DNA from 3 places in the Noviherbaspirillum saxi genome. Region 1 is predicted to be linked to each of the others. Evidence: predicted binding sites of a transcription regulator. Region 1 holds the regulator's gene; each other region holds the start of a gene.
What was found. Region 1 encodes sigma-54, which starts transcription at its own class of promoters, with help from an activator protein. Its sites were predicted from a motif close to TGGCANGNAANCTGCTTT; they were not measured.

Region 2: urtA (urea ABC transporter substrate-binding protein) is a predicted target of sigma-54. The motif match lies at 2,299-2,316, and genes of this name have one in related genera.
Region 3: D3871_RS31275 (pilin) is a predicted target of sigma-54. The motif match lies at 1,633-1,650, and genes of this name have one in related genera.

What each region holds. Positions count from the first base shown of each region.
Region 1 is NZ_QYUO01000001.1:3,189,909-3,194,138, reverse strand. It holds gene D3871_RS15095 (enoyl-CoA hydratase/isomerase family protein) at 1-940, opposite strand, end outside; gene hpf (ribosome hibernation-promoting factor, HPF/YfiA family) at 1,093-1,440, opposite strand; gene D3871_RS15085 (RNA polymerase factor sigma-54) at 1,540-3,021, opposite strand; gene lptB (LPS export ABC transporter ATP-binding protein) at 3,039-3,779, opposite strand; gene lptA (lipopolysaccharide transport periplasmic protein LptA) at 3,781-4,230, opposite strand, start outside.
Region 2 is NZ_QYUO01000002.1:64,716-68,945, reverse strand. It holds gene urtB (urea ABC transporter permease subunit UrtB) at 1-845, opposite strand, end outside; gene urtA (urea ABC transporter substrate-binding protein) at 990-2,243, opposite strand; gene D3871_RS16140 (ABC transporter ATP-binding protein) at 2,488-3,597, opposite strand; gene D3871_RS16135 (ABC transporter permease) at 3,672-4,230, shown strand, end outside.
Region 3 is NZ_QYUO01000001.1:950,808-955,037, reverse strand. It holds gene D3871_RS04625 (sulfatase-like hydrolase/transferase) at 1-188, opposite strand, end outside; gene D3871_RS04620 (class I SAM-dependent methyltransferase) at 223-843, opposite strand; gene D3871_RS31275 (pilin) at 1,147-1,584, opposite strand; gene D3871_RS04610 (FHA domain-containing protein) at 1,803-2,411, opposite strand; gene D3871_RS04605 (Stp1/IreP family PP2C-type Ser/Thr phosphatase) at 2,431-3,261, opposite strand; gene sucD (succinate--CoA ligase subunit alpha) at 3,446-4,230, opposite strand, start outside.

The sequences.
Region 1 (4,230 bases):
CCAGCACCTCCCCGCTTTCAAAGCTGCGGCGCACCATCGTGCGTTCCATCCGCAGGCAATCGGCCACGCTCATCGCCGCTCCCTGCCGCAGCTGCGACAAGGTCACGCACATCATCAGAGGAGAGCGCTTCTGCATGACTGCAAGCGTATTCTGTGCAAACGCGTCGCCATCGTCCGCGAGCGAGGCGGTAATGGTGCTTACGCTGTCATGTGCGAAATGGCGGTCGATCGATGCATGTTGTGCCGCAAGCTTGCTGGCAGCCGGATCGATCTGGGTCTTGAACGGTGCAGCGAACTCGGCCGCGGCAGCGCGTACATCGGTCGCTGTCGCCAGCAAGCCCAGCAGCGTGGCCAGCTCCGACGCAGGAACAAATACATCGGCCAGCCCCGCATACAGCGCATCTGCCGCGCCGATCACTTCGCCGGTCACGCCGAGATAGGTACCCAGCTGCCCGGGTGCGCGCGAAAGGAAGTAGCTGCCGCCGACATCGGGAAACAGTCCGATATTCACTTCCGGCATCGCCATCTTGGTACGCTCGGTAACGATGCGCAGCCGGTTCGATTCACCGCCCTGTGCCACCCCCATACCGCCGCCCATGACGATGCCATCCATGATCGCAATGTACGGTTTCGGATAGAAATGGATCAGGTGGTTCAGCGCATATTCTTCGGTAAAAAAGTCTTCCAGCAAGGCGCTGTCCCCGCGTGGCGTGGCGCTGCCTGCATCGTGGAAGAAGCGGATGTCGCCGCCGGCACAGAATGCCCTTTCGCTGCTGCTGTGAATGAGCACGGCACGTATCGCCGGATCGTTGCGCCATGCAAGCAGGGCCTGCGTGATGGAGCGCACCATGGCCAGCGATAGCGAGTTGAGCGCCTTCGGACGGTCCAGTGTGATGACGCCAAGATGGTGATGGATCGCGGTGCGGACGAATTCGGTCATGGAGAGGCGAGTATGGATTCGAAACGCCATATTCTATCGGCTATGCGATTGCGGCGTCGGTCGCGGCGCCGACATTCAAGATACCGCCAACAAAAAAGGGCGCCCATGGCGCCCTTCATTGCGATGCCGGTTTGCCCGGCGTGGATCACGATTTACGCGGCTGTCGGTGCTTCCGGCATGCGTTTGTGCGCTTCGCACTGATGATCCTGCATCTTGGTCTTGTACTTGATTACCTGGCGGTCCAGCTTGTCGATCAGCGTATCGATCGCCGCGTACAGGTCTTTGGCAAAGCTTTCCACATGTATGACATTCCCCCTCAAGCGCAGATTGACTTCGGCTCTTTGCCGCTTATCTTTTTCAGAGGGCTTTTCAACCCCGAGGATGACTGCAATATCAATGACATGATCGAAATGGCGAATAATCCTGTCCAGCTTGTTTTGCACGTATTCGCGAATGGCAGGTGTCAAATCGAGATGATGTCCACTGATTATGAGATTCATACAGCGCTCCTATGGATGGCGTCGCTGGAGGTTCGCAAACGTGCCCCGGAATGCGTAGACCGGCTACGCTGGAACACAGCAACATCACTACAACAAAGACTACAAGGATTTGCGCAGATTGACTGGAGGAATTTTCAGGGCTTCACGGTATTTTGCGACAGTACGTCGTGCCACGACCATGCCCTGTTCCCCCAACATATCCGCTATTTTGCTATCTGAAAAAGGATTCTTGGGGTCTTCTGCTCCTATCAATTGTTTGATCAGGGCCCGTATCGCCGTCGATGAAGCTTCTCCCCCTGCTTCCGTGGCGACGTGGCTACCGAAGAAATACTTCAACTCGAACATGCCATGGGGAGTGAGCATGTATTTTTGAGTTGTTACCCGAGAGATAGTGCTCTCGTGTAAACCAAGTGTATCAGCAATTTCACGCAAGACAAGGGGGCGCATTGCAACTGCCCCGTGCGAGAAAAAATTCCTCTGCCGATCGACAATTGCCTGTGCAACACGCAGGATGGTATCGAAACGCTGACGCATGTTCTTGATCAGCCATTTCGCTTCCTGCAATTGTGAAGAGAGTGATCCCTCACCTTTGCTCTGCTTGAGGATATTCGCATAGAGCGCATTGACGCGCAGTCGGGGCATGACATCGTGATTGAGCATGACTTGCCAGCCGTTCTTGGTTTTTTTCACAATCACGTCCGGCACAACATAATCTGATGCATCGGACGCATATAGCGCACCTGGGTGCGGATTGCATTGCTTGATTACGTATTGTGCTTCGCGCAGATCTTCATCGTCGCAATCGAGCGCTTTTTTCAGCTTATTGAAATCGCGCTGGGCGAACAACGACAGATGCTTTTCCACGATATCGAGCGCACGCCGCCGCGTCACCATCGGTACTTTCGGAAAGCGGCGGATTTGAATCGACAGGCACTCGGACGCATTGCGCGCGCCGACACCGGCCGGCTCGAAACTTTGCAATAGTTTTAGCGCGACATTGAGGTCGTCGATGTCGATGTCGAGCTCTTCCGGAAGACGCGCATGAATTTCTTCCAGCGGTTCATCCAGATAGCCGTTGTCATTGAGCGCATCGATGATCAATTCCACCAGTGCGCGATCGCGTGGTTCGCGCACCGTCAGCCGCATCTGCTCGAGCAGGTGTTCGCGCAGCGTGGTTTCATGCGCTTCGAGCTGAGGACGCGCATCGTCGTCTTCCGGCGCTTTTGAGGTGCGGGCGACATCGTCGAAACTCCAGTCGTTGTCGGAGGCTGTCGCATTCTCGCCGCCTTCGCCGCCCTCAAAATTACCTTCTCCTTCTTCGCGCGTGGTCGAAGACGATTCCTGGACCGGCGCTTCAGAAGTGTTGCTGGCCGGCGGCGTGTTGATCGCACCATCTGCCAGCAATCGCACTGAATGATCGAGCGGATCGTCGACGCGTTCCAGCATGGGATTGTCGGAAAGGATCTGTTCCAGCTCCTGATGCAGCTCGAGCGTCGACAACTGCAGCAGACGGATAGACTGTTGCAGTTGCGGGGTCAGCGCGAGATGTTGCGATACGCGAAGTTGGAGTGTCTGTTTCATGCCTGTCTGCTTCTTCCTTACATCCGGAAGTGCTCGCCGAGATAGACCCGGCGCACGGATTCATTGGCAATAATGTCGTCAGGTCGGCCGCTTGCCAATACCGACCCCTGGTTAATGATATAGGCGCGATCGCAAATGCCCAGCGTTTCGCGCACGTTATGGTCGGTGATCAGCACACCGATACCGCGCTCCTTGAGAAAGCGCACGATGCGCTGGATTTCAATCACCGCGATCGGGTCGACGCCGGCAAATGGTTCATCCAGCAGCACGAAGCGCGGATTGGTCGCCAATGCACGCGCGATCTCGACCCGGCGCCGTTCGCCGCCGGATAGCGACAGCGCCTGGTTTTCGCGCAGCCGTTCGATCTGCAGCTCGGCCAGCAATCTTCCGAGGCGCTTGTCGATTTCCGCTTTAGGCAGCGGCTTGTCATTGACCCGCTGTAATTCCAGTACTGCGCGGATATTGTCTTCCACCGTCAGCTTGCGAAATACTGACGCTTCCTGCGGCAGGTAAGACAATCCAAGTGTCGCACGACGATGAATCGGCATGCGCGATATCGCGACGCCGTCGAGGTCGATCTCGCCGGAATCCGATGGCACCAAGCCGACGATCATGTAAAACGACGTGGTCTTGCCGGCCCCGTTCGGGCCCAGCAATCCGACCACTTCACCACTTTCCACCTGCAGCGACACGTCGTGCACAACCTGTCGAGTGCCGTAACTCTTTTGCAAGCCGCGAACGACCAATGTGCTTGCCATGCTACTTGTCCTTTGCGTCATTGCGCGGCTGTATGATCGCCTTGATACGCCCGCCGCCAGGCTTGGTTTCGCCCGATGGTGTATTGTTGACCGTGAAGAACTCGGCGCGGCTGTCGTAGGAAATGAACTCGCCTTCGACTTCATCGGTTGGCTTCTTTCCTTCCAGTCGCCGCATCTTCGCTTTTGAAAACAGCTTCACCATTTCCGTCTTGCCGTTGTATTCGATACGCTCAGCCTGCCCTTCTACCCATTGATCGGGCCCGGCATCGCGCTTCTGCCGGAATGTCGCCAGGCCGCCAGGCGCCGCGGTCAGCGTCGCATACTGATATCCGGCCGGGTCCTGCGATACGACCAGCTTGTGCGCACGCATGACCAAGGTGCCACGGGTCAGCACGACATTGCCCGTAAAGGTATTGATCTGCTTGACGTCGTCATAGGCCATTTGATCGGC
Region 2 (4,230 bases), on a different contig from region 1:
TAGGCACCTATCATCAGCAACTCGCCATGGGCCATGTTGATGATGCCCATCAGTCCGAAGGTGATTGCCAGCCCGAGCGCAGCGAGCAGCAATACGCTGCCCAGCGACACGCCGTAAAACAGGTTGCCGACAAACTCCGTGCGCGTAAGCCGCGCATTGATGGCGCTGATAGTGCCGACAGCGGCGATGCGCACCGATTCGTCCGGTTCGTTGTAGGTGCCTTCCGCGTTCTTTTCCAGCATCTGTGCCAGAGCAGGTATCAGGTTCGCATTGGAGCTGCCCTTGAGCGCTTCGACCGCCGCCTTGCGGGTGGAGGCATCGGGCGACTGCAGATTTGCCGTTGCGGCAACCATCTGCAATACCTCCTTGATGTCAGGATCGGTTTCTTTTTCGAGCGCCTTCGTAATCAAGGGTAATTGGCCGGCGTCGGCGCCTTTTTGCATCGCGAGCGCTGCAGCCATGCGCTCCGACCGGTCTGGGGACAGCAATCGAAAGCCAGATAGTGCGCCTTCGATCGCGCCGCGCAGTCGGTTGTTGACGGTGATGCCGTCGATGCCATCCGGCGGCGAGACCGTATTCCCGACTTCGGGATCGAAGGCCTTGTTGTCTTCGATAATGAAAACCTTGCCATCCGGATTCGCGTACAAGCTATCGTTCTTCAAGGCATTGAGCAACTTGAGCGCATCTTCGTTAGCGAGTGCCGCAATCTGATTGACGGCTTCGATGCGCGCATCCGGGTCGTCGCCGCCCAGCGGTTTCAGCAACGCCGGGTCGATCGCCGCATGGGCCGTGAGCGTCATTGCCCACAACCATCCGATAGCGAGTACATATTTGATAGATTTCATTTGCGATTTCTTGGCAAGACGAATCACGAAAACGGCAGGCGTAAAAAAGCCGGAGTGTGGAACAAGGGGTCACGCTCCGGCCCGTAGTACCGATTCCCGCGCCGCTCCCTAGCGGCAGGGCGCGGGGAAAACAAGCAAGCCAGATTACATCTTTTGCTTGCCTTCGTTACCTGCGATGAACGGGCTCCACGGTTGCGCGCGGATCGGGCCCTTGGTCTTCCAGACAACGCTGAACTGGCCGTCGGGCTTGATTTCACCAATCATCACCGGCTTGTGCAAGTGGTGGTTGGTCTTGTCCATGGTCAGTTCAAAGCCGGACGGCGACTTGAAGGTCTGGCCGCCCATCGCAGCGATCACCTTGTCGGTGTCGGTGGACTTGGCTTTTTCGACAGCCTGTTTCCACATATGAATGCCGACATAAGTCGCTTCCATCGGGTCGTTAGTCACGACCGTGCTGGCGTTAGGCAGCTTCTTTTCGGCAGCATAGGCTTTCCATTGCTTGATGAAAGCATCGTTGGCCGGATTTTTCACCGACTGGAAATAATTCCAGGCAGCGAGGTGGCCAACCAGCGGTTTGGTGTCGACGCCGCGCAGCTCTTCTTCGCCGACCGAGAAGGCGACGACCGGCACATCGGTAGCCTTCAGGCCTGCGTTGCCGAGTTCCTTGTAGAAGGGCACATTGGAATCGCCATTGATGGTTGAAATGACTGCTGTCTTGCCGCCAGCCGAAAACTTCTTGATGTTGGCAACGATGGTCTGGTAGTCAGAATGGCCGAACGGTGTATAGACTTCATCGATGTCGGATTCCTTCACGCCCTTGGATTTCAGGAAGGCGCGCAGGATCTTGTTGGTGGTGCGCGGATACACATAGTCGGTGCCCAGCAGCACGAAACGCTTGGCGCCGCCGCCGTCTTTCGACATCAGGTATTCAACGGCAGGGATCGCTTGCTGATTCGGCGCCGCGCCGGTGTAGAACACGTTTTTCTCAAGCTCTTCGCCCTCGTACTGGACCGGATAGAACAGCAGGCTGTTCAATTCCTTGAAGACCGGCAGCACCGACTTGCGCGATACCGATGTCCAGCATCCGAACACCACCGCCACCTTGTCTTGGGTAACCAGCTGTCGCGCCTTCTCTGCAAACAGAGGCCAGTTCGAGGCAGGGTCCACAACGACCGCTTCAAGCTTCTTTCCCATCACGCCGCCTTTTGCATTGATCTCGTCGATCGTCATCAAGGCCACGTCTTTCAACGAGGTTTCAGAGATCGCCATGGTGCCCGACAGGGAGTGGAGGATACCGACCTTAATGGTGTCGGCGGCCAGGGCTTGCGGCATCCAGGCGGAAGCGGTAAGCATCAAAGCGCCGGCAGCGGTCGCTTTCAAAAGGGTGCGACGAGACATTATTGCTCCTAAGGTTATTGGTGGGTCGATGTGTGCGATAGCTCGCGGGCAATCTTTAGCATGTTGCGTGCCATGCAATACCAATGACTTAGTGAGCCTCTTTAGTTGGAAACATGCGCAATCAAGGTGCGCTTTAGACCGTGCATGCACTAGTTACGCTCTTATTTGGCGATAAATAAGGCTGTATTGGTGCGAAAACTAAAACATGCACGCGAAGCGTGCATCGCCGGACTTAGGCGGTGCCTTAGTTGGTCAGCGTGGGGTCTGAGGGAAAGGTGACGACATGATCGGCACCGAGGCGTATGCCGATCCGTTCGCCGATCGCGTGATCGTGATGGGATGGAACCAGTGCCAACACGGATTGGCCGCTTGGCAGTTTTAATGTGTAGAGAAATTCCGCGCCGCGAAAAGCCTTGCGCACGACCTCGGCCTGCAGCGGACTTGCGTCGTCATGAATGACATCGTCCGCACGCAGCAGCACATCTACTTGGTCATGCTGCTTTTCATTGGTGGCGCAGACATCGATGCCCTGCCATAGCGGCAGGCTGCCCAATTCGATATGGACCTGCTGTCCGGGCAGGTCCACGGTTCCCGGCGTGAATACGCCTTGACCGATAAAGTCGGCAACAAAGCGGTTTTTCGGGCGATGGTAAAGGTTGTAGGCGCTATCCCACTGAACGATCGCGCCCTGATGCATGACGCCGATATGGTCGGCAATGGCAAATGCCTCATGCTGATCGTGAGTGACGAGCACGGCGGTGGTACCGAGCTCTTTCAGGATATCTCGTACTTCGAGTGCGAGGCGTTCCCGGAGGTCCACGTCAAGATTGGAGAACGGCTCGTCGAGCAGCAATAGCTCCGGCCGTGGAGCGAGTGCTCGCGCCAACGCGACCCGCTGCTGTTGTCCGCCTGACAACTCGTGCGGATATTGTCGTGCGTGCGCCGTAAGGCCGATCATCGAGAGCAGGCGGTCGATGCGCTGCTTGCGTTCGGTGACCGGCAGTTTGCGCAGGCCGAAGGCGATATTTTCCCAGACCGACAAATGCGGAAATAGCGCATAGTCCTGAAACACGACCCCGACGTGACGCGTTTCAGGCGCGGCGGTCGACCGCATATTGCTGAGTTCGCGTCCACCCAGTGAAATACTCCCGGCGAGCACGGATTCGAAACCCGCAATCGCTCGCAACACGGTCGTCTTGCCGCAGCCGGAAGGACCGAGCAGACAGCCAATTTCCCCTCGTGCCAGCGAAAAGGACAAGCCACGAACAACCTCATGGACCTGGCGACCTTGCGGATACCCGACGCGAATGGATTGCACATCAAAATGCTGCTGAAAGTCTGGCTGCGGGCTCATGTTATTGCAGGTTAGGAATTCTTATTGATTATAATTCTCATTTACTTAACCCGTACACAGGATTGCAGATCTTTATGCGACACCCGATGCAGTGGCCGAACGCCTGCGGTGCCAAGCACGTCTGCCGCGGCGGCGCTCAAGCTCTCTTGCTCGCTTCGCTCGCGGTAGCCGTTCTGGTCGGCATACCTATTGTCGGTGTGCTATCAAACCTGCTTACAGTGAGCGAAGCCGCCGGTGCGGATACCTTCGGGCATCTCTGGGCAACGGTAATGCCCGAATATCTTTTCAATAGCTTGGCCATTGCCGCGATCGTCGCGATTTTTGCCGGAATCGGCGGCGTTGCATGCGCCTGGCTGGTGGCGGTATTCAACTTTCCGGGGAAAAAGATATTTGAATGGGCATTGGTCTTGCCGCTTGCGATGCCGGCCTATGTCGTTGCCTATGCGTACACGGATTTCCTTCAGTTTTCGGGACCGGTACAAACTGCCCTGCGCTCTGCTTTCGGGTGGGAAGCTCGGGACTACTGGTTTCCGCAAATCCGTTCGATCGGCGGTGCCGGCATTCTGTTTGCGATGGTGCTATATCCCTATGTATATCTGCTGGCCCGTACCGCGTTTCTGGAACGCAGTCCGC
Region 3 (4,230 bases), 2.2 Mb from region 1:
GTAACTATATGTGCCACGCGCCGATCAGGAATCAACCGATACAACACAAGCCTCGACAGGACAAGGCTCAACAGGCCAATAAGCAACAGATAAAGATGCGGGCCAATTGCCTCACTGGAAACAGCGTGGTAATGAACGTAAAAGAAGAGAAAAATCGATGGGATGCAATACCAAACCGCTACATCCATTCCGGCTAGTCTGATCAGTTGCGTTGTTCGCATATTAAACATTGCGAATAACAACGAGTTTGGAAAGACCCAGGAAGTTGACATTCTTTACTGACAGTACTTCCCAGTCATGCTTGAGAATCTGTTCATCGAAACCGAAGTCTGAACGAAATCCGATTTTGTCGGCAATCGACCGTACGGCTCGCTCCAGAAACCACCAAAAATGGCTGCCGCTAAAATGGTTAAGGATAAAAATTAGTCCTCCTTTGCGACAGACGCGCCTTATTTCAGCGATCAGCTTGTCGGGGTTGGGTGTGACAGATAAGACGTAAGGCACGGTCACGCAATCAAAGTGCGCATCGTAGAAATTCATTGTCTCTGCATCCATTTTGATGAGATGAATTTCACGTGTAGTGCCGCTTTTTATTCTTTTACCTGCGACCTCAAGCATTTCACTTGAAACGTCGACACCAACAATTGATGAATCAGCCGGATAGCGAGAGAGCATCAATCCTGTTCCAACCCCTACTTCCAATATTGAAGCAGGACTTGATTTACACACTACATCCGCTAAAGCACGACGACCGGGCTCTAGAACCGCCCCGAAGAGACGGTCATAAAATGGAGCATAACGTCGGTAGGTTTTGACAACATCTTCAAGTGCAATTTGCTTCATGTTTTTATTATTCCAATGCTGACCGCTCATCGTTCGGATGAGCACAGTTTTACAAAGCAAGTGTTTCACCAACCCGTGCGCCTACCGTATATTCGCCGCGGCTTTCTCGACTCCCAGTTTCATCACCCTGCTTCCCAGACTCCGTACTTTCAAAGGGAAACAAAAACACCTCGATTCAAAGTTGAATCGAGGTGTCGGATACATCCAAGACTGAGTAAATTATCCGCCTTGTCGAACAAACCGGGATCAACTTTCGGTCACCGGTTATACAGAGCAGTTTCCTATTACAGAAGCATCAGGAAATTAGTTAGCCTTGCACCAGCCCTTAGCAACGCAGCCGCCGGCGTTGGTCCACGTGATGATCGAAGAAGCGGAATTGAAGGCCGGGCGCAATTCAGTCGTAATGCTATCTGCCGCTGCAGTAGCAGCCCCGGAAATCACGCCGTCCGCAACCGAAAGCGTAGCGGTATTGGTCGTCGCCGCTGCAAGAGCAGCCGGGATGCCACTGCTGCCACTATCACAATTGGTAAAGCTTCCGCTATCTTCGGAAGCGCACGTCGTAACAAGGCTCTTCAGCCCTTCAGCCAACCCTTGGACTTCACTGAAGCGCGCCTTCTTCGTGTAATCCTGATACGCCGGCAACGCAACCGCAGCCAAAATACCGATAATCGCAACAACGATCATCAGTTCGATAAGAGTAAAGCCGCGCTGTGCTGTTTGGACCATTTTCATTGATTTCATAATGTTTCTCCCTTTGAAAGAAGACAGCTTGTCTGTCTTGCTTCCCTTACAGCAAGTGACGTGCCAGTGAGAAACTCTTGTTTCAGCGATGCAAATGAATAAAATTTGTCACAGTCGGAGGTGATTTCTAAGTCTTCCTGACAATTTTTGTCATTTCAAGAACCAGGAACCAAATTTTGTCGAGCATAACGACATTGTGTGCAAAAGTTGTTACAGATCTAAAGAAGAAGAAAGTGTAATTCACTATTTGCAACTTTGATCATATCGCCATGCCTGAGCGTTTCCGGCATGTCGCCGAGCGGACGTCCATTAAGCAAAGGCTGAATACTGCCCTCAATGCGAGCCACCGCATAGCTTCCTGCATCATTTGCAATTAAGGCAACGCAGGAGCCGGGTAAGCCGATTGTCGTCAGCGGTTTGGACAAAGCGATTTCTCGGTCCGCACCAAGTTCGGTTCTTAATTTTATGATTCCAGCGCCCCGGGTATTGCTACTGCCTACTGTGATATCGAGGTCAAGGGATCCGGGAAAATGCGACAAATTGCTGGACAGATAAATAAGGGTATAACGCGCCAGCGTGACAACGTCCTTGTCCTGCAAAAAATGCGTCCTGACAGGCTGTCCATTGATCTCCGTGCCATTGGTACTGTTCAGGTCTTCCAAATACGATCCATCATGCGCCGTCGTGATGGCAGCATGTTCGGCACTGATGGCCGGATCGTCGATCACCAAGTCATTCTGGGGCGCTCGGCCTATCGTAATACGGGCTTTTACTAGCGGAAGCTCGCGCAAAACTGCATTACCCGAGGACAGAATTATTTTTGCCACAATATTCTCCAACCTGTGGTTACGAAATTGTGGTGGTGAAACGAGATGCCCAGTTCGCCAGGCGAGTAAACAAACCGCCGCGTGTGACCTGAAGCAAATGCACGCCGACAAGCATGACGGAAATATTGTCATTCCCGCCATTACCGTTTGCAGCTTGTACCAGCGTGTCGCATGCTATCTCAAGCGGCATATCGCTTTGCGACATGATTTCCCTGATTTTTTCGTCCAACAGCATGTCGGACAAGCCATCGGAACACAGCAGATACACATCTCCCTCTTCAACCTGATGCTCATGGATTTCGACCTCCATATTCGCATCGACACCGACCGCCCGCGTTACCAGATTTCTGTTCTGTGCATAGGGAGCCCATGAGGGATCAACCAGGCCAGCGTCGATCTGTTCTTGCAGCAAGGAATGGTCACGTGTGATCTGCGTAAGTTGATTCGCTCGCAAACGGTAAGCGCGCGAGTCGCCGACATGGGCAAGCGTCAGCTTGTCTTCGCGGAATATCGCGACCACAATGGTGGTCCCCATGCCCTCGTAGCGTTCGTCGGCGTGTGCGGCTTCGAGTATTGCGGTATTGGCGCGCTGTATGGACTCAACGACCAGATGATGCAGCCGCGTGTCGCGTCGCTGGGAAGTAAGCTCGGGCAGACCTGCTTTGAGATATTGCGTCGTCACGTCGACTGCCATCGCGCTCGCAACCTCGCCGGCGTTGTAGCCGCCCATACCATCGGCAAGAATGGCAATGCCGTCCTCAGGACTGGAAAAGATCGCGTCTTCGTTGTGCGATCTCACCATTCCTGTATCTGTCTTTGCGGCGATTTGGAGTTCGAGCCTGTGTGCCATGTGCGGATTATACGTGCATGACGCGACGATTTTTGAATGCACCAAGGGAGATCGTACGCTGCAGTGCGCAAGCGCTGGCTTTCCTGAAATCCAGAAGTCGTCATATGGGAAAAAGAGCAAATAAAAACGGGGAGTCGAAGCTCCCCGTTTTTATTTCTTCCGGCGAGCGCCGGAGAAAGTCGTATTACAGCGCTGCCTTCAACAACTTCGCCATTTCAGACGGGTTCTTGGTGACCGTGATACCGCAGGCTTCCATGATGTCCAGCTTGGCTTGTGCCGTGTCGTCGCCGCCCGAAATCAGCGCGCCGGCGTGGCCCATGCGCTTGCCCGGTGGCGCGGTGACGCCAGCGATGAAGCCGATGACGGGCTTCTTCATGTTGTCCTTGATCCAGCGTGCTGCATTGGCTTCATCAGGACCGCCGATTTCACCGATCATGATGACGGCGTCGGTGTCCGGATCGTCGTTGAACATGCGCATCACGTCGATGTGCTTCAAGCCGTTGATCGGGTCGCCGCCGATGCCGACTGCGGACGACTGGCCGAGGCCCAGTGCGGTCAGCTGGCCGACTGCTTCATAAGTCAGCGTGCCGGAGCGGGAAACTACGCCGATGCGGCCCTTCTTGTGGATGTGGCCGGGCATGATGCCGATCTTGATTTCGTCCGGCGTGATCAGGCCCGGGCAGTTCGGTCCGAGCAGCAGGGTCTTGCTGCCGGCTTTCGCCATGCGGTCTTTCAGTGCGAGCATGTCACGAACAGGGATGCCTTCGGTAATGCAGATCGCGAGGTCGAGCTCGGCTTCGACCGCTTCCCAGATCGCGTCGGCAGCGCCTGCGGGCGGAACGTAGATCACGGATACGGTTGCACCGGTCTTGTCTTTTGCTTCTTTCACATTCGCGAAGATGGGGATGCCTTCGAAGTCTTCGCCCGCTTTTTTCGGATTGACGCCAGCGACGAATGCATTCTTGCCAT